4 regions of the Fictibacillus sp. b24 genome follow, and region 4 is predicted to be linked to each of the others. Evidence: riboswitches for the same ligand, from Rfam matches in the RefSeq annotation. Region 4 holds a riboswitch; each other region holds the start of a gene.
The links. A riboswitch is a leader RNA that binds a small molecule or an ion and turns the genes downstream of it on or off. The one in region 4 is predicted to bind S-adenosylmethionine.
Positions count from the first base shown of each region.

Region 1: it holds a riboswitch for S-adenosylmethionine, as region 4 does, so the genes downstream of both, QUF49_RS16250 (PLP-dependent aspartate aminotransferase family protein) here and QUF49_RS14120 (MetQ/NlpA family ABC transporter substrate-binding protein) in region 4, are expected to answer to the same signal.
Region 2: it holds a riboswitch for S-adenosylmethionine, as region 4 does, so the genes downstream of both, QUF49_RS00480 (methionine ABC transporter ATP-binding protein) here and QUF49_RS14120 (MetQ/NlpA family ABC transporter substrate-binding protein) in region 4, are expected to answer to the same signal.
Region 3: it holds a riboswitch for S-adenosylmethionine, as region 4 does, so the genes downstream of both, QUF49_RS00925 (acyl-CoA dehydrogenase family protein) here and QUF49_RS14120 (MetQ/NlpA family ABC transporter substrate-binding protein) in region 4, are expected to answer to the same signal.

Region 1 is NZ_JAUCES010000005.1:3,113,522-3,120,842, reverse strand. Features, by position in the region: gene QUF49_RS16275 (hypothetical protein) at 1-366, shown strand, start outside; gene QUF49_RS16270 (hypothetical protein) at 451-672, shown strand; gene QUF49_RS16265 (nitroreductase family protein) at 762-1,409, shown strand; gene QUF49_RS16260 (hypothetical protein) at 1,413-1,808, opposite strand; gene QUF49_RS16255 (hypothetical protein) at 1,946-3,055, shown strand; SAM riboswitch class I at 3,232-3,347, shown strand; gene QUF49_RS16250 (PLP-dependent aspartate aminotransferase family protein) at 3,541-5,331, shown strand; gene QUF49_RS16245 (hypothetical protein) at 5,326-5,487, opposite strand; gene QUF49_RS16240 (aliphatic sulfonate ABC transporter substrate-binding protein) at 5,578-6,564, shown strand; gene QUF49_RS16235 (ABC transporter permease) at 6,587-7,321, shown strand, end outside.
Region 2 is NZ_JAUCES010000005.1:67,926-75,246, forward strand. Features, by position in the region: gene tadA (tRNA adenosine(34) deaminase TadA) at 1-18, opposite strand, end outside; gene QUF49_RS00450 (cysteine hydrolase family protein) at 412-1,023, shown strand; gene QUF49_RS00455 (deoxynucleoside kinase) at 1,136-1,777, shown strand; gene QUF49_RS00460 (deoxynucleoside kinase) at 1,774-2,442, shown strand; gene QUF49_RS00465 (MetQ/NlpA family ABC transporter substrate-binding protein) at 2,492-3,307, opposite strand; gene QUF49_RS00470 (hypothetical protein) at 3,304-3,471, opposite strand; gene QUF49_RS00475 (methionine ABC transporter permease) at 3,559-4,221, opposite strand; gene QUF49_RS00480 (methionine ABC transporter ATP-binding protein) at 4,214-5,227, opposite strand; SAM riboswitch class I at 5,296-5,403, opposite strand; gene QUF49_RS00485 (hypothetical protein) at 5,486-5,644, opposite strand; gene QUF49_RS00490 (hypothetical protein) at 5,723-5,860, opposite strand; tRNA gene QUF49_RS00495 (tRNA-Ser) at 6,079-6,171, opposite strand; gene serS (serine--tRNA ligase) at 6,273-7,321, opposite strand, start outside.
Region 3 is NZ_JAUCES010000005.1:157,231-164,551, reverse strand. Features, by position in the region: gene QUF49_RS00940 (peptide MFS transporter) at 1-481, shown strand, start outside; gene QUF49_RS00935 (MetQ/NlpA family ABC transporter substrate-binding protein) at 599-1,411, opposite strand; gene QUF49_RS00930 (LLM class flavin-dependent oxidoreductase) at 1,440-2,831, opposite strand; SAM riboswitch class I at 2,951-3,053, opposite strand; SAM riboswitch class I at 3,209-3,321, shown strand; gene QUF49_RS00925 (acyl-CoA dehydrogenase family protein) at 3,609-4,772, shown strand; gene QUF49_RS00920 (DUF817 domain-containing protein) at 4,920-5,702, shown strand; gene QUF49_RS00915 (helix-turn-helix domain-containing protein) at 5,829-6,704, shown strand; gene QUF49_RS00910 (VOC family protein) at 6,749-7,129, shown strand; gene QUF49_RS00905 (response regulator transcription factor) at 7,294-7,321, shown strand, end outside.
Region 4 is NZ_JAUCES010000005.1:2,716,861-2,724,181, reverse strand. Features, by position in the region: gene QUF49_RS14135 (Ger(x)C family spore germination protein) at 129-1,208, opposite strand; gene QUF49_RS14130 (GerAB/ArcD/ProY family transporter) at 1,201-2,295, opposite strand; gene QUF49_RS14125 (spore germination protein) at 2,311-3,819, opposite strand; SAM riboswitch class I at 4,054-4,170, shown strand; gene QUF49_RS14120 (MetQ/NlpA family ABC transporter substrate-binding protein) at 4,298-5,122, shown strand; gene modA (molybdate ABC transporter substrate-binding protein) at 5,284-6,078, shown strand; gene modB (molybdate ABC transporter permease subunit) at 6,079-6,735, shown strand; gene QUF49_RS14105 (hypothetical protein) at 6,740-7,315, opposite strand.

The sequences.
Region 1 (7,321 bases), 400 kb from region 4:
ACAAATGAGATCATTATTATTGTTCTCGTCACGCAAGGATTTGGTTTTTTGAAGCTCTCCATGCCTGTGAATATTTTAATGATCTGCTTACTTGTTATACTCACACTTCTTTATTTCACTCAGTTCTTGCGAGGTGCGATCGGTAAAAAAGGTGTTGTCTCTGCTACAAAGTTTTATAACTGGAAACAGATCGATTCCGTAGATTGGATTACAGGACTTCAGGCGGAAAACCCTGGATATCCGAGCTGGGGTTTGGTTCGTTTTCATACGGGTGACAAATATGTGGAGTTCGTGATTAAGAAAAAAGAAGAGGATAACGTTCGATCATTTGTTGAGAAGCATATGAATTTAGCAAAAGCAAATTAGTTCACTCGATTAGTTTTTAGATAAAAGGTATTCTGTCTTTTTCCTAGAATAAGTTAGATGTAAAAGGGAAAAGGTGGTTTTACAATGAAACCATATGTAAAAGCCGGGTTGATTACTGCCGGAATAATCGTTCTAATTAGCACGTATCTGATCGGAACGTATGTAGAGAAATTAAATGTCCAAAGAGAAAGCCTAAATGTGGACCCGCTGAATTTTGTCAGTATTTTATTAGGTCTATCTCTAATTGTAATTGGCTTAAGAATAAAAACGAAAAAAGAGATCGATGCAGAAAACAGTGCGAAATAGGCACTGTTTTTTTAGGTGTTTTGTAGACGGTTCCAATTTTTTGTATAATACAAGAAGTTAATACATTCATTGAGTCAGAGGAGACAATCATGAAATACGAAGATTTTAAAGAAATCGTGCACGGCAGAAGAAGTGTTCGTAAGTTTACAGATGAATCAGTTGCTCAAGAAGATATTTATGAGATCATGGATTGCGCTCGCTATGCGCCGAGTGATACCAACTCTCAAACATGGGAATTCATCGTAATCCGCAACAAAGATAAAGTGAAAAAAATTGAAGAGATGACGTGGGATGCTATTCATAAATTGGCAGCCAGAGCGGAAGGCAACGGCAAAACGAAGGAAGCGAAATTACTGACTCGTTCGTTTGGTCCTTATGCAACAGCATTCTCAGGAGCTCCTGTGTTAATCATCTGTTTAGCTACTCCATACGAGTCGAAGTTCCGAGAAAAAATCTTTGATCCGATCGAGCTTGCGGAAGAATCCGTATGGGAAGAAGAAGGGATTAAGAGCAGCTGTCTCGCAATCCAGAACTTAATGCTGGCAGCACATGCGCGTGGTCTAGGTTCATGTCCGATGACAGGCCCTGTGTTATTGGCTCAAGATGCAATTCGTGAATATCTGGATATTTCGTCTGAGAAGCAGATCAATATGGTCATATCACTTGGTCATCCGCAAGATCAGCCGAAAAAACTGGCACGAAAAGCAGTAGAAGAGATCGTGACATACGTAGATTAAGACTTACAAGAAATTTTTATGGTTTGAAGCTCGTTCAGCGGCACATCGTGCACGCTGGACGAGCGCCATACGAAAAATACGAGCGCCATACGAAAAATACGAGCGCCATACGAAAAATACGAGCGCCATACGAAAAATACGAGCGCCATACGAAAAATACGAGCGCCATACGAAAAATACGAGCGCCATACGAAAAATACGAGCGCCATACGAAAAATACGAGCGCCATACGAAAAATACGAGCGCCATACGAAAAATACGAGCGCCATACGAAAAATACGAGCGCCATACGAAAAATACGAGCGCCATACGAAAAATACGAGCGCCATACGAAAAATACGAGCGCCATACGAAAAATACGAGCGCCATACGAAACGCCTCAGAACTTTGAAATCCCATCCTCTGTATCTTCCACTCATCCATCTCCCTGTGACTTCAGACCTACAAATTTTTAAATGAAAAAAGGATTTTTTTCGACAGTTACCGAATATGTGTTTCATAAAACGTATTTTCATAAAAAGAAAGAGGAACATCTTATGAAAGAGACATTTGATTTGATTGACTATGCTCTGCAAAAAAGTGGACTTGGAGAGCTTAAAGATCCAACGCAAGTGCAATACTTAGGCGAAGGGGCTTGGCATTATGCTTATCTCGTTCAGTTGCGTACGGGTGACCCGGTAGTCGTTCGGTTTCCTAAAGCAGAAGCATATGGCAGAAAAGTTGAGTTTGATGAATCGGCTTCTTACGCCGAATATGCTGGTACAAAAGCGTACTATGAACTCGCTAACTCAGTTAAGCCGGGAATCTGTCCAGAATTCTTTTACTACCATGTAGAAAAAGACAAAACGTTTACGGTTGAGTCGTATGCAGGTAAAGCCATTAAACTTGAACATTTTACATATGTAGAAGCGTTTCAAGTAGGTGCAGAATTGGGTGAGTTCTTCAGGAATATGAATGATGCTCAACATGGATTAAAAGGCTTTGGATATCTGCAATGGAACGGAAAGAACATCGAAGGTCAGCTTCAGTCGAATGTTTCTGAGTTTATGAAGAAAGAGAACGAAGAGTATATCTCTGATTTTAAAAAGTTTATAGATACTTATAACAGCTCTATACAGCCAGCAGCTCTTATTCAGCTTCAAGAATGTATGAAGAATAGAGAGATTAAACACCAAACAATAAGTTTTACAAATCAAGATACTTCAACTGAAAATTTATTGCTTCACTTAGACGGCAGAGTAAGTCTAATCGATCCAGTGCCTATTCTATATAGCGGAGATTCATTAGCTGGAAACTTAATGAATAACTACCGAACTCTGTACCCGACGTTCTTTAATGCACAACGCTATGCAAAACATGAATTTGATCGTTTTGAAGACAGATTGCACAGAATGGCAGATGGATTTTTAGAAGGATATTCTAATGGCGACCTTATTGTAAAACAGAGAGTGAAACAAGAAGAGTTCATTCAGTTGACAAGTTTAGCTGCATCGCATTGGGAACTGCTCCAGTCTGATGAATTAACGTCTGAACAAAAAATTCGTTACGGAGAAAGGGAGGCAATCGCCAACCGAATACCGGTACTTGTGAAAAGGATTGAAGAATTTCAGTGGACCGATGAAAAAAGTGGAACAAAGTTAGCATAATTGGCATAGCATGGGCATAATCTTAATTCAAAGCTGACAGTTGAACACTAAGTCTTTTGTATAACTTTTATGATTTTTCAAAAAACGGTTGACTTTTTAAAACGTCTTCCTCTATAATCCTATTCAAGAACAATACAAACATCAGCACGGTAATGTGTTAAACATAATTTAATTATCTCTTATCCAGAGAGGCGGAGGGACTAGGCCCGATGAAGCCCGGCAACCAACAAACCACATTTGGTTTGGAAAGGTGCCAATTCCTACAGATCGTTTTTGATCTGAAAGATAAGAGGAGGACCAAAACCCTCTTCTTAGGAAGGGGGTTTTTCTTTTTCCCCTTATTTTTCTTCAACATAATACTTCACACCGAAATCCATTTTCATTTAAAAGTTGCATATGAGACAAGGGAAAAGTACTAACCTTTATCCCTAGTTTTCCTATAGGTTTTATTAACTTAATTTCACAAAAAACAAGGAGAGACTAACATGACAAAATCTTTTGACGGATACGATATTGAGACATTGCTTTTACACGGAGGCCAAGCGCCCGATCCAACGACAGGTTCGCGAGCAGTGCCAGTCTATCAAACTACTTCCTATGTTTTTTCAGATACCGATCACGCACAAAGTCTATTCGCACTCGATGAGCCAGGCAACATCTATAGCCGAATTGGAAACCCGACAGTGGATGTGTTTGAAAAAAGAGTAGCTCTCTTAGAAGATGGTGTTGCAGCGGTGGCCACTTCATCAGGCATGTCAGCCATCGCCCTAGCTATTCTAAATATTGCACATGCTGGTGATGAGATCGTTGCTGCTACAAATCTGTATGGCGGAACGTACAACTTATTTTCTACTACTCTACCGAAATACGGAATCAACGTAAAATTCGTTGATGCTGAAGATCCAGAGAATTTCCGAAAGGCGGTTACACCAAATACGAAGGCTTTTTTCGCTGAAACAATCGGAAACCCGAGCCTGAATGTTCTAGATATTGAAGCAGTAGCGGACATCGCGCATGAAAATGGAGTGCCGCTGCTCATTGATAACACGTTCGCGACACCATATGTAACAAAGCCCTTAAACTGGGGAGCTGATATCGTCATCCATTCGGCTACAAAATGGATCGGCGGTCATGGAACAGCAATCGGCGGAGTGGTGGTTGATGGAGGACGATTTAATTGGAACTCAGAAAAGTACCCGGGGTTCACGGAGCCTGATAGAAGCTATAACGGACTTCGATATGCAAATGATTTTGGAACGTTGGCATTTGCTACGAAACTGCGTGTCCAGTTATTACGAGATTTTGGAGCTTGCTTAAGCCCGCATAATGCTTTTCTTCTTTTACAAGGTTTAGAGACGCTGCACTTAAGAGTAGAAAAACATGCAAAAAATGCGCAGGAAGTTGCGGAGTATCTTGAGAAACATCCAGCAGTCGATTGGGTGTCCTATCCTGGGCTAACATCTCACCGAAGTCATGAACTGGCTAAAAAGTACTTAAGAAACGGCTTCGGTTCAATCGTAAACTTTGGAATTAAAGGCGGCCGCGATGCAGGCCGCAAAGTTATAAACAACATTTCTCTATGGTCACATGTTGCAAACGTGGGAGATGCTAAATCATTAATTATCCATCCTGCTTCAACAACACATCAGCAGCTAAGCGGTGAAGAGTTGCTTGCAACAGGTGTTACAGAAGAGCTCATTCGCTTATCTATCGGACTTGAATCGGTGAAAGATCTTACGAATGATCTTGATCGCGCTATACAGGTAGCAACGGGAATTGAATCGGATAAAACAGAGATCACAATCAATGATGAAGGGGTCATTCGCTGGGCATTGCAATCATCACTATACAGATCAACAGAGAACGGCCAAGAAATTCAACGGCCAAAGACACTTGCTATAGTGGGCTTAAGTTCAAACCCAGCAAGACCTAGTCACAGACTTGCAAGAAAAATGCAGCGCCTCGGATATAAGGTTGTTCCGGTTAACCCAAGAGAAACCGAAGTGCTTGATGAAAAAGCCTATCCAGATCTGAAGTCCATCCCGTTTCCAATTGACGTTGTTCAAGTGTTTAGAAGTCCTGAAGCAGCGGTTGAACTGGCGAAAGAAGCGGCTATTACTCAGCCGAAAGTGTTCTGGCTGCAAGAAGGCGTTATTTCACCAGAAGCAGCAAGGATCGCAAAAGAAGCAGGGATTGATGTTGTTCATAACAGATGTACGTACAAAGAAGCTCAGCGTTTAAGAGGAACAATTGCAACATATGCTTGTGAATTATAAATAAGTTAAACTTTGTAGCTTTTGAATGTGGTTGATTTCCGCTCCAGGTGCTCGCTTTCCGCGGGGCAGGCGGTGAGCCCCTTGCCGCTTTGCGCCTTTAAGGGTCTCACCTGACCGCTTGTCCCGCAGGAGTCTCCCACCTTGCGCTTCAATCAACTTGTCAATGATGTAAATAACAAATGACCTCTAAATCAATGCCTATTAGAAAATTTAGAAAAAGAGAGAAAAAGTGGAGGGAAACATATTATGAAGATTTGGAAAAAGGTAGCGCTTGGTCTAGGTATCGCTGGCGCATTAATGTTAGCAGGCTGTTCAAGCTCTGCAAAAGAAGGGGAAAAACCTGAGAAAATCAGATTGGATTACGCATTCTATTCACCAACAAGCTTAGCACTCAAAAAGTTCGGCTGGGCAGAAGAAACGTTTAAAAAAGAAGGCATTGAAGTGGAATGGGTTCAGAGCCAGGGAAGCAACAAAGCACTTGAGTTCTTGAATTCAGATAGTGTTGATTTCGGATCTACTGCTGGTGCTGCTGCACTTATCGCAAAAGACAAAGGAGCACCAATTGAATCGGTTTACATCTATTCACAGCCTGAATGGACAGCACTTGTTGCTAAGGATGGTTCACCGATTAAGGATGTGAAAGACCTTAAAGGTAAAAAGGTAGCGGCAACTTTCGGAACGGATCCGCACATCTTCTTACTGCGAGCTCTTGCTGATGCTGGCCTTTCTGCAAAAGACGTACAAATCGTAAATCTGCAGCACGCAGACGGTGCCAACGCCTTACTAAAAGGGCAAGTGGATGCTTGGGCCGGCTTAGATCCGCATATGGCCAGAACAGAAGTAGAATCCGGTGCACAGTACATCTACCGTAACCCTGATTTTAATACGTATGGAACGTTAAACGTACGCTCTGAGTTTGCAAAAAACCACCCGAAGCAGGTGGAACAAGTGATTGAGCTATACGAAAAAGCAAGAAAATGGACACTGGAAAATCCTGAAGAAGCAGCAAAACTTTTATCTGAAGAGGCGGGGATTAAAGAAGATGTCGCTAAAAAACAACTCGAAAGAAATAACTTCTCGGAACCTGTTCCAGGATCACAGCACGAAAAAGCTATATCGGCTGCAGGCGAAGTTCTCCAGGCAGAAGAGATTGTCAAAAAAGATACTGACGTCCAAAAGCTTGTAAGTGAACTGATCAATCCAAAATACGCAGAGAAAATAGTCAAAAAATAAAGAGTGAGAGGAGGAAGTGTCGATGATATCTGAAACACAAAAATGGAAATTGGGACAGAGAGCTTCCCCTCAAAAGCTCTCTACTTCAAAAGGATTATTTAAGATGGGCAGAGGATTTGTTTTAGGGTCCATTCTGCCGGTCATCCTTCTCATCGCTTGGGAGATTGCTGCTAAAACAGGGCTTCTTGCGCCACACCTGCTTCCGGCACCAAGCGTTATTTTAGAGAAAATTATAAGCATGTATACAGATGGTTCACTATTTGGTCACGTGTCCATCACATTGACTCGTGTCTTACTAGGATTTGCAATCGGTACAATAGCAGCAGTTGTGATTGGTGCGGTCGTTGGTTATGCCAAAACGGCAGAACAGGTCTTAGATCCATTATTTCAAGCATTCCGTTCTATTCCTTCTCTTGCTTGGGTACCGCTTTTCATTCTTTGGATGGGGATTGGAGAACCTTCAAAGATTTCATTGATAGCAGTGGGTGTGTTCTTCCCGGTGTATTTGAATATCGTGGCAGGCATTCAAGGCGTTGACCGTAAGCTGATCGAAGTAGGAAGAATTTATCAACTCACACCCTTTCAGTTAACGAAGCGCATTATCTTGCCAGCTGCATTGCCATCGTTCATCACAGGTATGCGAAGCGGACTGGGACTTGGCTGGATGTTTGTAGTAGCAGCAGAACTGATGGGAGCTAGTGAAGGATTAGGCTATCTGCTTGTTGTCGGACAGAACACGTATTCACCGGACACGGTT
Region 2 (7,321 bases), 2.6 Mb from region 4:
TTTTTCTAAGATCTCCATAAATTCGCTCCAAAGTTTTAGTTGTAAGAGATTATACAAGAGGTTTTGCTAATAATAAAGAAAGGAATGATTTTTATAAAAGGCTGTTTTGGGAATCAATGTTGATTTTGAAAGTGGTTGATCTCCGTTTCAGGTGCTTCGCTTTCCGCGGGGCAGGCGGTGAGCCACATTCGATCGTTTCACTTTTAAGTGTCTCACCTGCCCGCCTGTCCCGCAGGACAAGGAAGGCTTCGGCAGCGACACATCGCACGAAGAAAATTTGAGTTTAATTTTCGAGGAGTCTCACACCTTACACTACAACCAACTTATCTGTGAAGAGGGAAAAATATTAAAGCAACATTCTTTATATAAAATTACTTAGAAAAGAAACTAAAAGAAAGTGAGGGATATGTTTTGGCACATCAACAGAATAGTGAGACGAAAATTCCTGTCGCTTTGCTTATTATTGACGTGATTAATGACTTTAATTTTCCTGAAGCGCCGCTTTTGTTAAAAACTTCTGAGCCGATAGCCGATAAGATTGTTGATTTAAAGAAACGGTCAAAAGAAGCAGGCATACCTATCATCTATGTGAATGACAATTTTGGACAGTGGCAGTCAGACAAGCAAAGACTTGTGGAATACTGTTCGGCACAAGCTGGAGGGGAGTTTGTGACAGCATTACAGCCGGACGAAGACGATTATTTTGTTATTAAACCGAAGCACTCTGGATTTTTTTCGACACCTTTATCAACTTTATTAAATGAGCTGGGTATACAAACGCTGATCCTATGCGGCGTAGCAGGCAACATCTGTGTCCTTTTTACCGCTAATGACGCTTATATGCGAGGCTTCACTCTTCATGTACCGTCTGACTGCTCAGCCTCTAATATAGAAGAGGATAACGAAAGAGCATTGCTGCTTATGGAAAAGACGTTAAACGCCGATATCGCTGCAAGTGGTGAGTTAGATCTTCAGGCAATCATAGAACAGGCTGAGAATGATAAACCAAAAACAATGTATTAAGCTGTTTTATTGAAGTTTTTAACCGATAATCTATCCACCTTTTCCAAACGTATGCTACAATATTCTTTGTCTGTAATTTTTCGTTTGTTATTCGAAAGGGAGGAAAAGGAAGATGAGTTCAACCCCCTTTATCGCAGTTGAAGGGCCGATTGGCGTAGGGAAAACATCACTGGCAAAAGCCATTGCAGAGCACTATAACTTTCAATTATTAAAAGAAATTGTAGAGGAAAATCCTTTTCTCGGAAAATTTTACGACAACATTGATGAGTGGAGTTTTCAAACCGAGATGTTTTTTCTTTGCAACAGGTATAAACAGCTTGAAGAGATTAATGGTCAATACCTTTCAAAGCAGATACCTGTCGTTTCTGATTATCATATTTTCAAGAACCGTATTTTTGCTGGTCGTACGTTAAAAGACGGTCATCTTCACAAATATATGCAGTGTTTTGATATCTTAACAGAAGATATGCCTGTACCAAATATGATCATATACTTAAATGCGAGTCTAGATACACTTTTAGACCGTGTTCGTAAGCGCGGACGATTTGTTGAGCAAAACATGGAGCCAGCTTATTTAGAACAACTTGCAGCTGATTATGATACATTTATGTCTGCCTTTAAGAAAGAGCACCCTGAGATTCCGGTGCTGACCTTCAGTGGAGACGAATTAGATTTTGTTGCGTATGAAACGGATAAAGAGAAAATCTTTTCCTTAATCGATGCAACTTTGAAAAAAGGAGAAGTTGCGCGATGAACAAACTAATTCAATACGGCATTCCAAATGATGCTGTCATTACAGTAGCAGGGATGGTCGGAGCAGGTAAATCGACCTTTACAAATGCACTAGCTGAAAAATTAAAGTTTCGTACATCCATGGAAAAAGTCGATAACAACCCATACTTAGAAAACTTTTATCATGATTTTAAACGCTGGAGTTTTCACCTGCAGATCTTCTTTTTAGCTGAGCGATTTAAAGAGCAAAAAAGAATGTTCGATTATGGCGGAGGATTCGTGCAAGACCGTTCCATTTATGAAGATACAGGGATCTTTGCACGTATGCACTTTGATAAAGGGAATATGTCAGAAGTGGATTATGAAACATATACTCACCTTTTTGAAGCGATGGTCATGACACCGTACTTTCCACAGCCGGATTGTTTGATCTATTTAGAAGGTTCTCTTGATGATATTCTAGCTCGTATTCAAAAACGCGGCCGCAAGATGGAGCAAGAAACACCTGTTTCTTATTGGGAAGAAATGTACGATCGCTATGAAAAGTGGATTACGTCCTTCAATTCTTGTCCTGTGCTGCGCGTAAACATCAACGACTACGACCTAAGAGAAAATCCTGAATCGATTGATCATATCGTAGAAAAGATTGCACAAAAAATCGAAGCGAAACGAGAAGTTCGCATATAAACATAAAAACCCCGGAACTCAACTCTATGAGTCCGGGGTTTTGTTTTATCTATTTCTTCATCCATTCGGGTTTTCCGAAGCCTTTGAACTCCTTATCAATTACTTCTTCAAACTCTTTGGATTCAACCACTTCTTTAATATCTTTTGCAAAGGTTGATTCTACGTCTTTTGTGTTTACAACAACACGGTTACGGTACGTATCTGGCATATTTTCTAATTGAATGGCATCAAGCAAGTCCATTTTGGCAGCAAGAGCAAAGTTACCAGGAACTGCTGCAACATCCGCACTTTGTACAGCACGTGGAAGCTGGGCTGCTTCTAATGGTTTAAATACTAAGTTCTTTGGATTATCTTGAACATCTTTTTCAGATGCAGTCAGTTGATTAATACCTTCTTTGATCGTAATCAGCTTTGCATCTTCAAGCATGATCAAGGTACGCGCTAAGTTAACAGGATCGTTCGGAATGGCTAACGTACTGCCTTCTTTAATCTCATCAACAGATTTAAACTTATCGGAATATAGTCCCATCGGTGCTGTTGGAACTATGATTACTTCTGAAAGCTTTAAGTTCTTTTCTTTAGCGAAATTCTCCATATAGACTTTGTGCTGAAAAAGGTTAGCGTCCAGATCTCCTTTAGAAAGTGCCATGTTCGGCTGAATGTAATCACTGAATTCGATCACTTTAACTTTATATCCTTTTTTCTCAAGGGAGGGCTTGATCGCTTTGTTGACCATGTCTGTATATGGTCCCGCTGTTGCTCCAAGTGTCACTTCCTTGTCTTTAGATGCATCTGATGATGACGAGCAGCCAGCTAAACCAAAAGCTAGCAGTGCAGTTAGTAGTGTAAGTATGATTTTTTTCATGTTGATCCCCTTTTAAAAATTGTTTTTGAAAATCCTAGATGCTCTTGTATGTTGTTGGTTTCCGTTCCATATGCTCGCTTTCCACGGGGCGTACGGTGAGCCTCCTGTCGCTTTGCGCCATTAGGAGTCTCCACCTGACCGCTCGTCCCGTAGGAGTCTCGCATCTTCCACTTCAACCAACTTATCGATGGTGTATCGTTAAAACCGATTAAAGATAAGCCTTTATCGCCTCTTACCTTTAGTGAAAAAAATTATCTCTTATTCACAGCCTTCGCTGCGCCGTCTCCGATGACTTGCATGAGCTGGACGATGACGATTAGTAAAACGACAGTTGTGAGCATGATCGTGTTGTCGTAGCGATAGTAACCAAAGCGGATTGCGAAGTCTCCGATCCCTCCGCCGCCGACGATACCGGCCATGGCTGAATAGCCAAGTAAGCTGATTGCGGTGACCGTTATCGCCTGAACAATTCCTGGCTTCGCTTCTGGAAGGAGAACTTCCCGAATGATCATCCATGGCGTTGCACCCACTGCAACTGCCGCTTCGATCACTCCTTTATCGATTTCTCGTAAAGAAGTTTCTACGAGCCTTGCAAAGAACGGAATGGCTGCAACTGATAAAGAGACAGATGCTGCTGTTGGTCCAATCGTTGTTCCGGTGATTAATTGTGTTAATGGTAATAAAGCAACTAATAAAATAATGAATGGTACAGAGCGGATCAAGTTCACAAGTATACCCGCTATCTGCTTGATCCACACGTTCTCAAACAACAAACCTTTGTCAGTAACAAACAGGATAATTCCAAGGGGTAATCCCACAATTAATGAAACACCTAGTGATATGGCGACCATATACAACGTTTCAAAAAATGCCTTATTTAAATCTGGCAGAATGTTAAATATTGAATCAAGCAACGTTCTTCACCACCTCAAGATTTTCTATACGGCTTTCAATATACGTAATCGCTCGTTTTACCTCTGTCTCATCACCAATTAGTTCCATAATAAAGATTCCGAGCGGCGTTTCCTGGATATATTCAATCTTTCCGTGAAGGATATTTCCTTTTACTTTAAAGTTTTGGAAAAGCTCAGAAACAACGGCTTCTTCTGCGATCGCTCCCTTAAATTGAATCTTTATCACGGTACCTTTTCTATTCTTCAGTAATGGTTCTGGCAAATCCATCTGTATAACGGAACTGATAAATGTTTTCGTTAATTCTTTTTCGGGATTTGCAAAAATGTTATAAACATCACCTGACTCAATGATCTCCCCATCCTGCATGACAGCCATACGGTGGCAAATCTCCTTTACGACTTCCATCTCATGTGTGATGAGTACAATCGTAATTCCTAACTTTTTATTAATTGATTTTAAAAGTGAAAGGATGGACTTTGTAGTATTCGGATCAAGAGCAGATGTAGCTTCATCACAAAGTAATACCTTCGGGTCATTGGCGAGAGCTCTCGCGATACCGACTCGCTGCTTCTGCCCGCCACTCAACTGAGAAGGATATTGATCTTTTTGATTTTCTAATCCGACCATCTTCAACAGCTCTTGTGTTTTGCGATTGATCTCATCTTTTGTTTTTCCTGCCGCTTTTAAAGCAAACGCGATATTTTCAAAAACGGTTTTTGCGCTGATCAGATAAAAGTGCTGAAAGATCATGCCGATCTTAAGCCGCTCTTCCCGAAGCTCCTTTTTCCCTAACGCGGTTATCGATACTCCGTCGATGAGTATGTCCCCTGATGTTGGTTTTTCCAATAAATTCAGGCAGCGAAGAAGTGAACTTTTTCCGGCACCGCTGTAACCGACAATCCCAAAGATCTCCCCTTTGTCTATTGATAGCGATACATTCTTCACGCCAACGATTTCTTTTCCTTTTGCTTTATATATTTTGGTTACCTCTCTAACCTCGATCATCTGTCTTCCCCCTCAACATATAAAAAAGCCCTCTTCATTCTATGGAAGAGGGCGAATAAGCAATCATCGACTTATCTTCCAGAATGAACCTATCATTCTGCAGGAAGTGGCACCGTTCCATCATGGAGGTTGCCGGACGTCATAGGGCCTGATCCCTCGGTCTCTCTTAATAAGCATTTCATATTGAATTAAGTATAGTTGTCATCATACTCCCTGTCTAAAAGTTCTGTCAATACTAAATTTTATCACTTTAAAGTGTTAGCGCTTACATTGCAGTTGTGTAAAGGAAGCTTTTTTAATGGCTGTTTTCGTATTCATTGATGTTTTTGAAAGTGGTTGATCTATGTTCCAGGTGCTTCGCTTTCCGCAGGGCAGGCGGTGAGCCACATTCGTACGTTTCACTCTTAAGTGTCTCACCTGTCTAGTTGCAGTGGCAAGCCACTCGAGGTCAAAAGCTAAATGGTCTACAAGGTAAAGTGCGCCTTGCTAGCCCCTTCACCTTTTGCTTGTCGGGGCTGAACGAGCCACTTCCACTTTTCGGACTGCCCGCCTGTCCCGCAGGACAAGGAAGGCTACGGCAGCGACACATCGCACGAAGAAAATTTGAAGTTCAATTTTCGAGGAGTCTCTCACCTTCCACTTCAACCAACTTGTCATAGAAGCGAATGAAAAAAGATTGAAAAGCATCAATTCTTTATTTAACAGCCATTTAAACTAAAATCAAATCTGATAAAAACTTATTGAGTCAAAAATTATAGAATTGAGTCTTGCTGCAAAAGTCGACACTCCTTCATCAAAAAACACAACAAAAAAACCACCTGATGTAAGATCAAGTGGTTTGAATATGTATATGGAGGAGGTAGAGGGATTCGAACCCCCGCGGGTCGTTAAACCCCTGTCGGTTTTCAAGACCGATCCCTTCAGCCGGACTTGGGTATACCTCCGTGTGACTGACAAGAACTATATTAACATGAGGACGAATATAGTGTCAACGCTTTTCGAGAAAAAAATTCAAAAAAAGAGAGGGGATTTCCCTCTCTTCATTTTACTTAATTACTTCCTTATTACCCATGTAAGGACGAAGCACTTCTGGAATCACAACCGTGCCGTCTTCTTGCTGGTAGTTTTCCAAGATTGCAGCGACTGTGCGTCCGATTGCTAACCCAGATCCGTTAAGTGTGTGAACGAATTCCGGCTTCCCTTTTGCATCTCTGCGGAAACGAATTTGAGCACGGCGCGCTTGGAAATCTTCAAAGTTAGAACAAGAAGAAATCTCGCGGTACTCGCTGTAGCTCGGCAGGTATACTTCGATATCGTATTTTTTAGCAGCTGTGAATCCTAGGTCAGCTGTACACATGCTGAGTACACGGTACGGCAGGTTAAGAAGCTGCAGTACTTTTTCAGCGTGTCCTGTAAGCTTTTCAAGCTCGTCATAAGAATCTTCTGGTTTAACGAAGCGAACAAGCTCTACTTTATTGAACTGATGCTGACGAATTAAACCGCGCGTGTCGCGTCCTGCAGAACCTGCTTCAGAACGGAAACATGCGCTGTACGCTGCATATGTGATCGGCAGTTCTTCAGCTGTTAAAATCTCTTCACGGTGCATGTTCGTTACAGGAACTTCAGAAGTTGGAATTAAGAAATAGTCTTCTTCGCGAATTTTAAACGCGTCTTCTTCAAACTTTGGCAGCTGTCCTGTACCTGTCATGCTTTGACGATTTACCATGTACGGAGGAAGAACCTCTGTATAACCGTGTTCGTCTTCGTGAAGGTCCATCATAAAGTTAATTAAGGCACGCTCTAATCGTGCTCCAAGACCTTTGTAGAAAGCGAAGCGGCTGCCAGTCACTTTCGCTCCGCGTTCAAAATCAACGATGTTTAAATCCGTTGCGATATCCCAGTGTGCTTTTGCTTCAAATGCAAACTCAGGTACTTCACCCCAGTGACGAACTGGAACGTTATCATCCTCTGTCTCACCAACAGGAACACTTTCATGCGGCAGGTTAGGAAGCGTCAGCATGATACCGTGAAGGTCTTCTTCTACTTGACGCAGTTCATCGTCCATCGTTTTAATCTTGTCGCCTACTTCACGCA
Region 3 (7,321 bases), 2.6 Mb from region 4:
CCAATCATTGAACCCGTTATTCATCATTGTTCTAGCTCCATTATTTGCTTGGATCTGGGTAAAGCTTGGTGATCGTCAACCGACAGTACCAAAGAAATTTGCTTTAAGTTTATTATTTGCAGGATTATCATTCCTAGTTATTCTTCTTCCTGCATACTTTGGTGGAGAAGATTCTCTAGTTAATCCATTATGGCTTGTGCTTAGTTACTTTATCGTTGTTCTTGGTGAGCTTCTCTTATCACCAGTTGGTCTTTCAGCAACAACGAAACTTGCACCTGCTGCATTCTCTGCACAAACGATGAGCTTATGGTTCTTATCCAGTGCAGCTGCACAGGCAATTAACGCACAAATCGTTAAATTCTATACAGATAAAACAGAAATGATGTACTTTGGAGTAATTGGTGGAGTAGCCATTCTTCTAAGTATTATCCTATTCATGCTCTCGCCTAAGATTCAAGGGTTCATGAAAGGTGTTCGTTAATATCTACATGCAAAAAACCACTGACGTGATGGAAAGCCCATTATGTCAGTGGTTTTTTTGTTTTGCTGTTATTGTAAACTTAGTTGCTTTTCGTACAAATCATGTGAAAAGTAGTAATTACTTATTCATCCAATCTGGCTTATGAAACTCATTAAAATCACTCTCTATTACTTTCCTAAATTCATCTGATTCTACTGCTGCTTTAAGATCTTTTGCTAGCTTAGAATTCTTATCTTTTTCAAGTACAACAATTCGATTAATGATTTCCTCAGGCAGTTTGTCTTTAACAAGGGCATCCTTCAGGTCCAGACCTGAAGAGATGGCAAAGTTTCCGTTTACTGCTGCCAAATCTACCGAATCTAGTGTTCGAGGAGTTTGTGCAGCCTCTACAGGCTGAAATTTAAGGTTCTTCGGATTTTTGGTAACGTCTTTTTCCGATACTTTTAAAGGATTTGCCGAACCGTCAATCTCAATTAATCCGTTATCTCTTAAAACGGTCAAACCTCTCGCTAAGTTAGTTGGATCATTCGCTAAAGTAACCGTGCTTCCAGGCTTTATTTCATCTAGTGATTTGTATTTCTTAGAATAAATTCCGATCGGTGCAGTCGGCACTGTTATGACAGAAGCGAGTTTCATATTATTCTCTGCTCCAAAAGCGTCCATATAAACTTTATGCTGAAAAAGGTTGGCATCCAATGAACCGCTTTTCAATGAAATATTTGGCTGAACATAATCATTGAACTCTTTTACTTCAACGGTGTAGCCCTTTTTCTCAAGATAAGGTTTTACCCCTTTTTCAAGCATGTCACTGTATGGAACGGTTGCCCCTAATGTAATTTTCTTTGTTGCACCTTCTTCTGATGAACCACAGCTTGTCAACAGTACGATAATAAAGATAGCTGCAATAGTAAATAACGAATATCTTTTCAATTTATCTCTCTCCCCACTTCTTTCATTTTTATCTGCTTTCTGCAAAAACTCGTCTATATTTTGCCCCAGGATGGTCTTTTGGCAATAACGACTCCCCGTTAGGAAATAATTTTTCGCGTAGTGTGCCTTTGTTGTATTCTTTTTTGTAAAGACCTCTCTCTTGAAGAACAGGAACAACTAACTCCACAAAAGACTCTAAATCTCCAGGTGTTACAAGGTGATTTAAGTTGAACCCGTCCACTCCAGACTCTTCAAACTGTGCTTGGATGCCATCTGCTACCTCTTCTGGGTTGCCGATGATAAAACTTCCTCTGTCAGGGGACTCGAAGCGATTCAATACCTCTCCTACTGTCAAAGGTTTCGGAGCATCCGTAGTAAGCGTTGCAGCTTTATAATGTCCGCCTTCTGTTGATTTGTTGTATCCAAAAGGAGTATCTGGATCTAATTCTTCATATTCTGCAATATCATAACCGCTTGCCCCGTATTGTGCTTTTGCAGCATCAGCACTCCATACGCTTGCATATTCTTTAAACTTTTCTTCTGCTTCTTCTGTTGTTTTTCCGACCACCACGTTTAAGAATGAAAAAATTTTGATGTTTTCAGGGTTTCGACCGTGTTTTTCTGCACGCTCTCGAATGTCGTTCGTATAATAGCGAATTCTTTGAGGTGTTGGGCCGCCAACGAAGATACACTCTGCATGCTTTGCTGCAAAATCACGGCCTCGCTCTGACGTTCCAGCTTGATAAATCACAGGTGTTCTTTGTAGCGAAGGCTCACTTAAATGTGGTCCTTCGACATTAAAATATTGTCCTTTATGATTAATCTCATGAACTTTCTCAGGATCTACAAGCGTATTGTTTTCGGGGTCTTCAATAAATGCACCATCTTCCCAGCTGCTTTCCCAAAGCTTGTATGACACTTCTAAATATTCATCAGCGATGTTGTACCTCTCATCATGTTTAATCATATCTTCTAAACCAAAATTCCTTGCAGCGTTCGGCAAGTAAGACGTGACCACATTCCAAGCGATACGACCTTTTGTTAAGTGATCAAGTGTGGAAAAACGTCTCGCGTTGCCAAAGGGCTGTTCATACGTAGTACTAACCGTTACGGCAAACGATAGATTTTCTGTAACACTCGCCATCGCAGATATGAGAAGCGCTGGATCATTCAGCGGCACTTGCAATCCATCACGGATTGACGGATGCTTGCTTTTTTTGTACACGTCATATACGCCGAGCACATCTGCAAAAAACACAGCATCAAACTTTCCTTTTTCTAGAAGTTTTGCGTATTCAATCCAATAATTCAGATTCTTGTAGTTTCTATGTCTCTTGTTCTCCGGGTGCTTCCAAAGGCCATGAGAATTATGCATGGCACTCGTCATCTCAAACGCGTTAAACAAAATTTCTTTACTCAAAATTGTTTCCTCCGTTGCATAGAATTTTTTTGTACCCGTTCCAAGAGAAAATGAAAAAACCTCTTCAAATTAAGAAGAGGTTTAAAAATACGTTAAATAAACATACGTATATAGATCTCCTCTTATCTTTCAAGCTACTAGCTTGCTGGAATTGGCACAGTACTAAAAATAGTTGTTGCCGAGGCTTCAAAGGGCCAGTCCCTCCACCTCTCTCGATAAGGAATCGATAATATTCAATTTAGTAACGAAATATACAGGAATAAAAATAACCTGTCAATGGAATTTAGAGAAATAAATTAATTTTCTTAACAATCAGTTTTTTTGTTGACAGCGGTTTGTTTTATCCTCTATAGTGATGACTAATAATTAAATATTGTATCTTATCAAGAGTCAGGGGAGGAACTGGTCCTACGATCCTGCAGCAACCGCTTTTATTAAAAGAAAGGTGCTAATTCCAGCAGATGTTCTTTGAATGTCTGATAGATGAGAGAGCGTGTTAGCACATGGAATCTACGTCCTCTTTCGTCTTTGAAAGAGGGCTTTTTTGTGCTTGGTTGTACTTCGATGTCATGTGAGCGGTTGATTTCCGTTCCAGGTGCTCGCTTTCCGCGGGGCAGGCGGTGAGCCACATTCGTACGCTTCACTTTTAAGTGTCTCACCTGCCTACCTGTCCCGCAGGAGTCTCCCACCTTACACTCCAATCAACGGGTCAGTGAAGTCCTTTATGTAAGCCAAATACAAAATCCAACTTATTTCCAAAAACTATAGGAGGCAAACATGAGCATACCTTTGAGAAAAACCATCCAAAAAGATACTTTTGAAGAGACTATAAACACCGCCCTATCACTAAAAGAAAACTTTAAGAAACGAGCAGAACATGTAGATCGAGAAGGAATTTTCCCATATGAGAACTTTCAAGACCTGAAGGATCATGATTTCCTTTCACTCACCATCCCAAAAGAATATGGTGGTAAAGGATTAAATCTTCTTGAGTTTTTAACCATTCAAGAGCACTTAGCTGAGGGAGATGCTCCTACTGCCCTCTCTCTTGGGTGGCATCTGGGTACACTTTTAGAGGCGGCAGAAAACCGGCATTGGAAAGGCGACGCGTTCGCTAATCTTAGCCGAAAAGTTGTTGAACAAAAAGCACTCATTAACTTGGCACAAACAGAGCGCGCGACAGGAAGTCCCTCTCGAGGGGGTATACCTACTACAACAGCAGTCAAGAAAGCAGACGGATGGCTGATTAACGGAAGCAAGGCTTTTACTTCTATGGCAGAAGCCCTTGATTACTCGGTCATCACAGCCACAATCTCAGAAACCAATCATAAAGGATTTTTCTTAGTAAATCACAAAGAAAAAGGGGTTTTTGTAAAAGAAACATGGGACAGCATCTCGATGAGAGGAACAAAAAGTGATGATCTCCTATTGAACGACGTTTATGTACCTGAGGAAAATTTACTTGTCGTAGAAGATGGGAAAAACATCGTACCTAAAGGCTGGTATCTGCAAGTGCCTGCAGTTTATCTAGGTATCGCAAGAGCAGCACGGAATTACGCAATTGAATTTGCGTCAGAGTATAGCCCTAACACCTTATCAGGACCTATCTCAGATGTGCCAGAAGTGAGAAGAAAGATTGGCAAGATCGAACTTGAGCTATTTCAAGCAAGAACGATTCTTCACGCCGTTGCTGAAAAATGGGTAAACCACCCTGAACAACGTCAGAATCTAGGTACAGAACTCGCTGCAGTTAAGCATTCTGTAACAAACAGCGCGAACAGAGTGGTTGATCTCGCGATGAGAATCGTTGGGGCTAGAAGTCTTTCTGTACAAAATCCGCTTCAACGGCACTTTCGAGATGTAAGAGCCGGTCTTCATAATCCACCAACAGATGATGCAATAGTTTATTCACTAGCTGATGCAGCACTGACAAAGAGGTAAGCTCTTTTTTACAAGACTAACATGAATCTGTCAACTGACAGATCCCTGTTAAAATAAACAGCTTTTTGTATGATGTGCTTCTGAACACCATAGGTTATTATAGATACAATATATTTCCATTTTAATCTATAAAAAGGTGGTTGGCTCATGAGGGCGCTCGTTCAGTTCACATACTTACAAGCACTTTCTTGTATCTTTCCTGTCGTTATCTTTGGTGCTTTAGCACTTTCAAAGTTTATCAGCATCCCTCTTATACCACGATACGATTTTATCCTAATCGTTTGCTTGCTGACCCAGATCGTTATGATCCTGACAAAACTAGAAACGATGGATGAACTTAAAGTCATTTGTGTCTTTCACTTGATCGGTCTTGCTCTAGAATTGTTTAAGGTTCATATGGGCTCGTGGAGCTATCCAGAAGAAGCATATACAAAGATCTATGGAGTTCCCCTCTACAGCGGCTTTATGTATGCAAGTGTTGCAAGCTATATCTGTCAGAGCTGGAGACGATTAGATCTTCACATTACAGGATGGCCCAAACCCCTGTACGCTTTTGGAATATGTTTTCTGATCTATATGAATTTCTTTACTCATCATTTTTTAATCGATGCAAGATGGATATTGATTACTCTTCTTTTTCCGATTTTCTATCAAACAACTGTTCATTATCGAATTCTCAACAAAGTATATAAAATGCCTATCATTCTTTCGTTTTTATTAATTGGGTTTTTTATATGGATTGCAGAAAACATTACAACCTTTTTAGGAGCATGGCAGTACCCGAATCAACAAACCTCTTGGTCACTTGTTCATCTCGGTAAGATCAGCTCTTGGTTCTTACTCGTCATCATCAGCATCATTATTGTTGCACAGTTAAAACGGATAAAAAGTCATCAAAAAGAAACGTCTTTTCATACTAAAAACCTTTAGCATTGGCTTATAAGCCCGTGCTTTTTTTCATTGTTTCATGTGAAACATTCCTAAAACAAACGCGTACACGAACTGCTTTATAAGGTATAATTTCCCTATTAAACTCTGTATAGGAGAAAAAACATAATGGCTGAGAAAATCGCATCGAATTATATTCTGCACGCACAGAGTGACCAATTCGATTGGCATGGAAACGGGCTTCTCTCCATCAAGACCTTCACGAACGGAAAAGCTCATTACAAAACGAATAAAGGTTATTTTGCCGTTGAAGATGATTTTTATCTGCTGCTAAACGCAGGTCCTTACGCCATCACTATTGATGAACAAACGGAAGTTGAATCCTTTTGTGTTTTTTTTCAAGATAAATTTGCTGATGATATTTTTCGGAACATGTCTGATTCATCCATTAAGCTTCTGGATGAACCTTTCCATAACAAGACACCTGATTCTTTTTTTGAAAAAACTTATCAAAAAAGTTCTGTTCTGAACGATCAATTAAATCAGTTAAAGAAGTCAACCTATCTATATAAAGATGATTCACTCTTACTAGATGAACAATTTCATTTCATCATGCAGTCTATTGTATTTGAGCAAATGAATACGTGGGAAAAAGTGAACAAACTGGATGCTGCAAAGCCATCTACACGTGAGGAAATTTATAAAAGAATCTCCATAGCCCATGAATACATTCGTGCTTTTTTTGATAAAAAGGATATTTCTCTTGATGAAATTGCTGCTGTCTCTTGTTTATCGCCCAATCATCTATTACGAAACTACTTTACCATCTATAAAAGAACACCTTTTCAACACATTGCAGATCTGCGTATTAAAAAATCCATATCTTTGTTACAGAACCTTGACTACTCAATGACCGACATTACGTTTGAAATTGGGCTGAACAATCCTGTTTCATTTAGCAAATTGTTTAAACAGCACGTTGGACTCTCTCCCCTTCAATACCGAAAAAAGGTGATATTGGATAAGAATCAAACGCTAAGTTAGTTTATGATGATGAAGAAAACAATAAGGGAGAGATAACCATGACCATTCAAACGAATGTTATTCAAAAAGTGGGACAGCTTGCCGTACCGGTTCATGACATCACACGCTCGATTCATTTCTATAAGGACATCTTAGGACTAAATCTATTATTTCAGACAGATACGATGGCGTTCTTTGATTGCAACGGACTTAGAATCATGTTAACCCTGCCTGAGAAAGAGGAGTTTGCTCATTCCAGCTCTGTTATTTATTTTAACGTTGAGCACATTAAGCAAGCCTACAAAACGCTTCAGGAAAAAGGAGTAGCGTTCGTCGATTCACCGCACATCGTTGCAAAAATGGGAAATACAGAAACGTGGATGGTATTCTTTAAAGATTCTGAAGGAAATACACACAGTTTGATGAGTGAAGTTGAAGTTTCATAGTTTTTGTAAAGGACCCCCGAGTATGGGGGTCTTTTTATTTGTACAAAAACAAAAATCCCATCGCCGTATGAAAGAGAATTCTTATAAACGGCTTTTGGTAGTAAATATCCAAGTTATGCTATACACTCAATGTAAATAATATGGTGATTTGCGTGGTGATGGATTTGTTTAAAGTTTTATTAATTGAAGATG
Region 4 (7,321 bases):
CGCGGATAGCCTCAATATATCCGTGTATAAAATAATTTATCCGTTTTTCGACACGAATCAACAATTGCCATCGTCCTAAATAACGAGGACGAAGCGGTATAAATCATCATACAATCTCAGTCAACATTCTACTCCGTAATCCCAGCCTGAACGATTTCCACTTTTACTTTTACGTTGATTGGGATATCGGGATATTGTTTTTCCCACTGCTCAAAATTAAATCCTCTCCTTCGGCTCCGCGCCAGATCGCCTAAGCCGATGGGATCTACGTTCCACTTTTGGAGCTTATCAACCATTTTGTTAATTTTCTCACTCATTTCTTTTTCAGTTGCCCGTTCAAGCTGTTCGACAAGAGGTGGTTTACTGACAGGGATTTTCGGTGCTTCACTTATACGCCCTTTAATTTTAACCACGATGTCGATTGCAGGAGAATTTCTAACATTTTTAAAATGGTACTCTGCTTTTGACGAGATGTTTTGAATAGTGAAGAAACGATCTTTGGTAAATTTCACTTCATAAATCCCTTTTTCAAACGATTCCATCATCAGCTTAAGCATAAAGGAATCTTCAAGGTTAAGTTGACCAACCATCTTATCATCTTTTAAGATCGCGGTTCCTTTCAACCTGATACGATCGCCTTGTTTTTCTAATAACGGCAAGTTAGGATCCATTCCTTTTCCGTAAAAGGTGTACAAGAAACGGTGAAGATTGGAATCTGGGATATTAGAAAGCATATTTTGCTGTAAAAGCTGGAACAGGTATTTGGAAGGTGTTTCACTTAGTGGGTACTTCTGATCCAACAGCGGTTTCGTACTTCCCTGAACGACAGCCAAGTATAGATCACGTCCTAAAGCAGGATCACGTTGAAGGGTATCTACCAAATTATAGATTCCTTTTTCCGCTAAACGATTATCATACAATGCAACTTCTAAACGGCCGACTTGAAAAGGCTTTGGCGATTCGGCTTGTTCGAGAGCTCTCGCCATTTTACTCGTATGTGTTATTGTAGTAAACACTTGAGAAATCGGCGGTACATCTTCTCCACTTTGAGGAATGGCGACCATCGCGTTTAATTTAACTTTGTTTTTAGAGTGATAATCATAGCCGACCGCTGATACGAGCTGGATGTCTTCTAGAATTCGTTTACTCGGAAAACAACCTGTGAGTAAAACTATTGAAAAGATAATGACAAGATATTTTTTAACCATGTTTTGTTTTCCTCGCTTTTGTCAAAATAAGCTGGATCACAAAAAGGAACGGAATGTAGAAGTACAGAATGTAAAAGCCAATATTAGAAACACTGCTGTTCAGAATGTCAACCTGCTGCCGATCGATGACAAGGATACATGAAATAAAGACGACTAAAAGTAATGCTCGTAACGCACTTTTTTGTTTGATTTTATATAATCGCTGTAGTCCGCGGCTGACAGACCACAACCCGATACATATGTTGGGCAAGATAACGAAAAGCCAGAGTGCGATTCCTGCATATTCAAAACGCTGTGCAAAGGGAAGGTCCACGATTTTCCAAAGAGTGAGTGTTGCCCAGATTGTATGCTGCAGCTGCTCTTGGTTGTAATAAACAAACGAAACGAATATGGTGATAAAATAGGTGAACACCGTAAAAAGATTGCCAAAGTGTGCCCATTTTTGAGACTTTTCTGGTTGTTTCAGAAACGGCAGGTACAGTAAGATCATTTCAAATCCTAAGTAATTAAGAGTAACGCCTTTCGTTGCCGCTAAGATCTCAGTGATCGAATGATCAAAAATAGGCAAAAGATTTGTATAATGAGCATCTTTAAGAGCGTAATATTTTAATAAAAATAGAGGCAGTGTTATGAAAAATCCTAACACCGAAAGTCCAGCAACAACTCGTATACCCCCGACTACAAATGAATAGGCAAGCACCAAAAAGAGGATGGAGATTACCTCCGTCCCGAGCTCTGGGAACATCCAGATTTGAATCACTTCGATATAAGTTCTTAGAATGGTTATAACTGTTGAGATGAAATACAGCAGCAATAGAAAACTTAGCAGACCCCCAACCCATCTTCCGAACAAATTACGATGAACCCCAATAATATCAGTATTCTCTTTTAAAAGAATGCGATAAATCATCCAAATGATGATGTTGAATGATAAGCCTCCAAGCACAACTGCGATCCAGGCGTCATGACCTGCAGATTTTGCAATGTAACGCTCGAAGCCAAGGATACCGACACCAACCTGCATCGTAGTGACCAAGTAAAACACCATATAGGGTGATATCTGTTTGTTTTCACTAATCTGAGACATACATACCCCTCTTTTTTAGTCCTCTATATCATGCTTTTCATTTGCGCGCTTCTTATTCATCCTTTTTTTATCGCTAGGTCTTAATGAGTCTGGACGGTTGAATTGTGAACTGAACGGCATACGAATGAGCGCATCTTTCAAATCGTTCGTACGCAGCGGATAAAGTGGCGCTATATAAGGCCTGCCAAGTGAAGTTAATTTCAACAGATGAGCCAAGATAAAAGCAAAGCAAATTGTTACACCAAGTACACCTAAAAATTGAGCAAACAATAAAAAGGGAAAGCGCAGCAGACGGATCGTGTTACTCATCTGATAAACAGGTGTTGTAAAAGATGCGAGGGCGGCTAACGCGACAATGATCAAGAGAACATTACTCGTGAGTCCAGCTTGAACAGCAGCAGTTCCGATAACGATACCGCCTACGATCCCGATCGTCTGACCGACTTTAGTTGGCAGTCTCGCTCCTGCCTCGCGCAGCAGTTCGATTGAAAGTTCTAATACCATTGCCTCAAGGATAGGCGGAAAAGGTATATCATTTCGTGACGCCACAAGTGTCGCCAACAAATTTTCAGGAATCATCTCATAATGAAACGTTAAAACCGCGACATAAAGCGGTGTGGATAATACGGAAAACATGACTGCCATCAAACGGATCAAACGAAAAGCGGAAGCTAATACCCAGTTTAGGAAGTAGTCTTCAAAGGCTGAGAAAAACTCAACGATTGTTGTTGGTCCTGTCAGTGCATGTGGTGAACCGTCCGCCATTATTGCGACTTTTCCTTCCGCCAGTACACTCGCCACACGATCAGGACGTTCTGTGTCAATCAGCTGTGGAAAAGGTGAGTTTCCATTGTCTGAAATCATTTGGTTGATAAAAGAGCTGTCTACTACATGATCATATTCAATATCATTGACTCGTTGGATTGCCGTATTTACATTTTCACGATCAGCGATTCCATCTATGTAGATAATGGCAACTCTTGTTTTCGTGAGTTTACCAACGCGCACCTCTTTAACTATAAACTCTGGAATCGGCAGTCTTTTTCGTATGAGATTCAAGTTCGTATCGAGTGATTCTACGAATGCTTCTTTAGGACCAACTACGCTGAACTCGGTTTCTGGAATCGAAATTTGCCTATTTTCTGTTGAAAGACTGGGTATCAACAGACACTCTGTATCCTCTTTATTCATCTGTAAAAGAATAAAGCCTTCTGTTACCTTGTTTGCGATATCACGAACATCATTCGTTTTTACTATGCCATCTAAAGGCAAGTGTTTCTGTACATCATCTAGATTTTTAAGGGGAAGATCTGTGATATAAGGTAATAAATCTCGGTGAACAAATTCTGGGTTTACGAGAGTTTTATAATATGAGATATAAAATGTGCTCGCAGATGATTGTTTAACGGTTGAAAAGTCGGCAGAAGCACTTAATTTTTGCATCAACTCTTGAAAAGTTAAAGAATCTTGATTATTGGTCTGTTTTTGTTCTGGCTGTTTTTTCTTTTTCTTAAAAAAGTTCACGTGCGGCACCCACTCGTTTTTGAAGTAAGTTATTTTCCTAGCATTTCCTCTGGATTTAATAATATTCTTTGTGTGCGAGGTTGTCGGTTTTATCTCCCTTAAGAGAAAAGGTGAGTGAATTGCCATTGCTGCAACGCCAGAATTAAGAAACACAAGGAGTTCAGAATAATTCGAAAAAAGTGTTTGACATTACATGGATTTCCTGTAATAATACAAAGTAATTTGATATGAACACTCTTATTAAGAGCAGGTGGAGGGAATTAGCCCTATGAAACCCGGCAACCATTCGTACTGAATAGTCAGTATGAAAACGGTGCTAAATCTAACAGCGGTCACGCTGAGAGATGAGAGGAAATCGGATCTTTTTTCGAGAAGCCTTCTGTCTCTTTTATGAGCTCAGAAGGCTTTTTGCATGCTGCCTCTTGAAGAGTTTTTATCAAATAAAAATATAGAGAACTAGAGGATAGGGGATTAGATCATGAAAAGAATCATTCAAGTTTTACTCGCAAGTTTGGCAGTGTTTGTGTTAACAGCTTGTGGATCATCAGCAGCAAATGGCGGGGAGAAAACCGAAAAGCTCGTCGTTGGGGCATCGAACGTACCGCATGCTGAAATCTTAGAAGAAGCAAAACCGCTTTTAAAAGAAAAAGGAATTGACCTAGAAATCGTAAAATTCCAAGATTACATTCTGCCGAACAAATCACTTTATGAAAAAGAAATCGATGCGAACTACTTTCAGCACATTCCATATTTAACACAGCAGGTGAAAGACAATCCAAAGTACAAGTTTGAAAACGCAGGTGCTGTTCACCTCGAGCCGATGGGAGTATATTCGAAAAGACATAAGTCATTGAAGGATCTTCCGAATGGCGCGAAAATTATCTTAAGTAACTCAGTAGCTGAGCACGGTCGAATTCTTTCCATTTTTGAAGCAGAAGGACTAATCAAGCTTAAAGAAGGAAAAGGCTATGAAGCGCAGCTAAGCGATATTGTAGAAAATCCGAAGAACTTAGAATTTGTGGCAGACATTGACCCAGGCCTTTTAACGAAGGCATATGAACACGATGAAGGCGATGCGATTGTGATCAACACAAACTTTGCGATTGATGCTGATCTGAATCCAAAAAAAGATTCTATCGCACTAGAAGGGTCTGAATCACCATTTGCGAACATCATCACGGTTCGTGAAGGAGACAAAGATAAAAAAGCGATCAAAGCTTTGCTTGAAGTGCTTCACTCTAAAGAGATCACAGACTTTATCGACAAAGAGTATAAAGGGTCTGTACTTGCCGTTACAGAATAAGAGAAGAAGAAGCTGTCACGAAGGGGAATCGTCCTTCATGGCGGCTTCTTTTATTTGAAATTTAATTTACGCAAACGAAAGCAAGTACAATAGAAGAGTTTCCGCTAATGCTTTGCTATAATCAAATGTAATCAGACATTGCTGTGGAAGGAAGAAATGAAGTGAGAAGAAGGTATCATATGATGATTTGCCTAACGATGCTCATCGTACTTTTAACGGCATGCGGAGGACAGGGGCAAGATCAATCGAACAAACAAAAAACACAAGACAGAGTTGAACTTACCATATCAGCTGCAGCTAGTTTGCAGTATGTGTTAAATGAAATCGCAGCCGTCTATGAAAAAGAACATCCGAATGTAAAGATTACATATAACTTTGGAGCATCAGGAGCACTGCAGCAGCAGATCGCACAAGGTGCACCTGTTGATCTGTTCTTCTCAGCAGCAGAAGATAAATATGATGAACTTGTAAAAGAGGGATTCATCGAGGGAAACTCAGGAACAGATCTTTTGCGTAACGAATTGGTGCTAATCGTTTCAACCAACTCAAAAATAAATGGGTTTGGGGATTTACCGAAAGCCGACCGAATATCAATCGGAACGCCAGTGTCTGTGCCAGCTGGAACGTATGCGAAAGAAACGCTTGAAAGCTTAAATCTATGGAACGAGATCGAAAAGAAAATGGTCTATGCCAAAGATGTGCGTCAAGTATTAACCTATGTAGAAACGGGAAACGTAGACGCTGGAATTGTTTATAAAACAGATGCCGTGATCTCGGATAAAGTGAAAATTGCAGCAACCGCAAGCGAGCAAACGCATTCACCTATCGTCTACCCCGTAGGCGTAACTAAAGAAAGTTCACATCAGAAAGAAGCCAAGGAGTTTTATGAATTTCTGAAAAAAGAAGAGTCGATCAAAGTCTTTGAAGACAATGGTTTTAAGCGGGTAGAAAATTAGATGGCTATCGACTTTTGGTCACCAGTCAAACTGTCGTTAGGAATTGCACTAGTTGCGGCAATCCTCGTAATCGCTGCAGGCTTATTTTTTGGACGGATGATGGCTCACAAAAAATTTAAAGGGAAATCTATTGTTGAAACGTTCTTTTTACTGCCTTTAGTGCTGCCGCCTACGGTAGTTGGTTTTCTTCTGATTGTTTTATTCGGGAGAAATGGTCCAGGCGGGCAACTCATACAATGGTTATTTCACCAACCAATCATGTTTACATGGTGGGCCGCAGTAATCGCGTCTTCGGTTGTTGCATTTCCTCTCATGTATCAATCGGCAAAATCGGGTTTCGAGTCCATTGACGGAGATATTGAGAATGCGGCACGTGTAGATGGAGCGAATGAATGGCATGTTTTTATGAGGATATCCATTCCTTTAGCACTTAGGGCCATCGTATCCGGTGCCATATTAAGTTTTGCCCGAGCTTTGGGAGAATTCGGTGCAACACTCATGTTTGCGGGGAATATACCCGGAAAAACGCAAACGGTATCTACCGCAATCTACATGGCGATCGACTCTGGCAACATGGATCTCGCCTGGATGTGGGTAGCGAGTGTTGTTGGAATTTCTTTCTTAATGTTAATTGCTGTAAATCGAGTAAGGGCTTGATTCTCTATTGTTGCTCACTTAATACCTCTATCGCTACTGCATACTTGCTTCTAGGCAGGTAGGCTAGCTTTAGAGGTTTATTTTTATACTTCTCTATAAAACTGGATCTTAGAATAGATTGTTGAGCAAAATGAAGAGTTGTTCCCTGTATTGTAATGGTTGCCACATAATCTCTGCCGTTTTTCGAACCATCGTACGTAATATTAGAGGGTATACCTTCAACACTTTGAAATTTCTCATGATCATAAGCTGTTTTATCTCTAAAAAGCTGAACAGCGGTATGGGCAAAAACAATTGAACAAATGAGCGTACCAGCAATCAGTAAAGGAACGAAAATCTTTTCAATCACTTTCTCCATCTTATAATGAACTAGGAAGATGGACATAAAAAGTGAAAAGATCGACCCTCCTAGCCAGTAAAGGCCTTCAGATAATACGAGGTGCTCATGATATATAGAATTCGACAAAAATAAACTAACTATCGCAACAATCATTAGAAAAAGCATCGTTATAAGAGTAATTGTCTTTGGAGTACGAAAGCTTCTTGTTCTTGTCATACTTCGCTTTCTTGCCTTTTCCATGTTTTA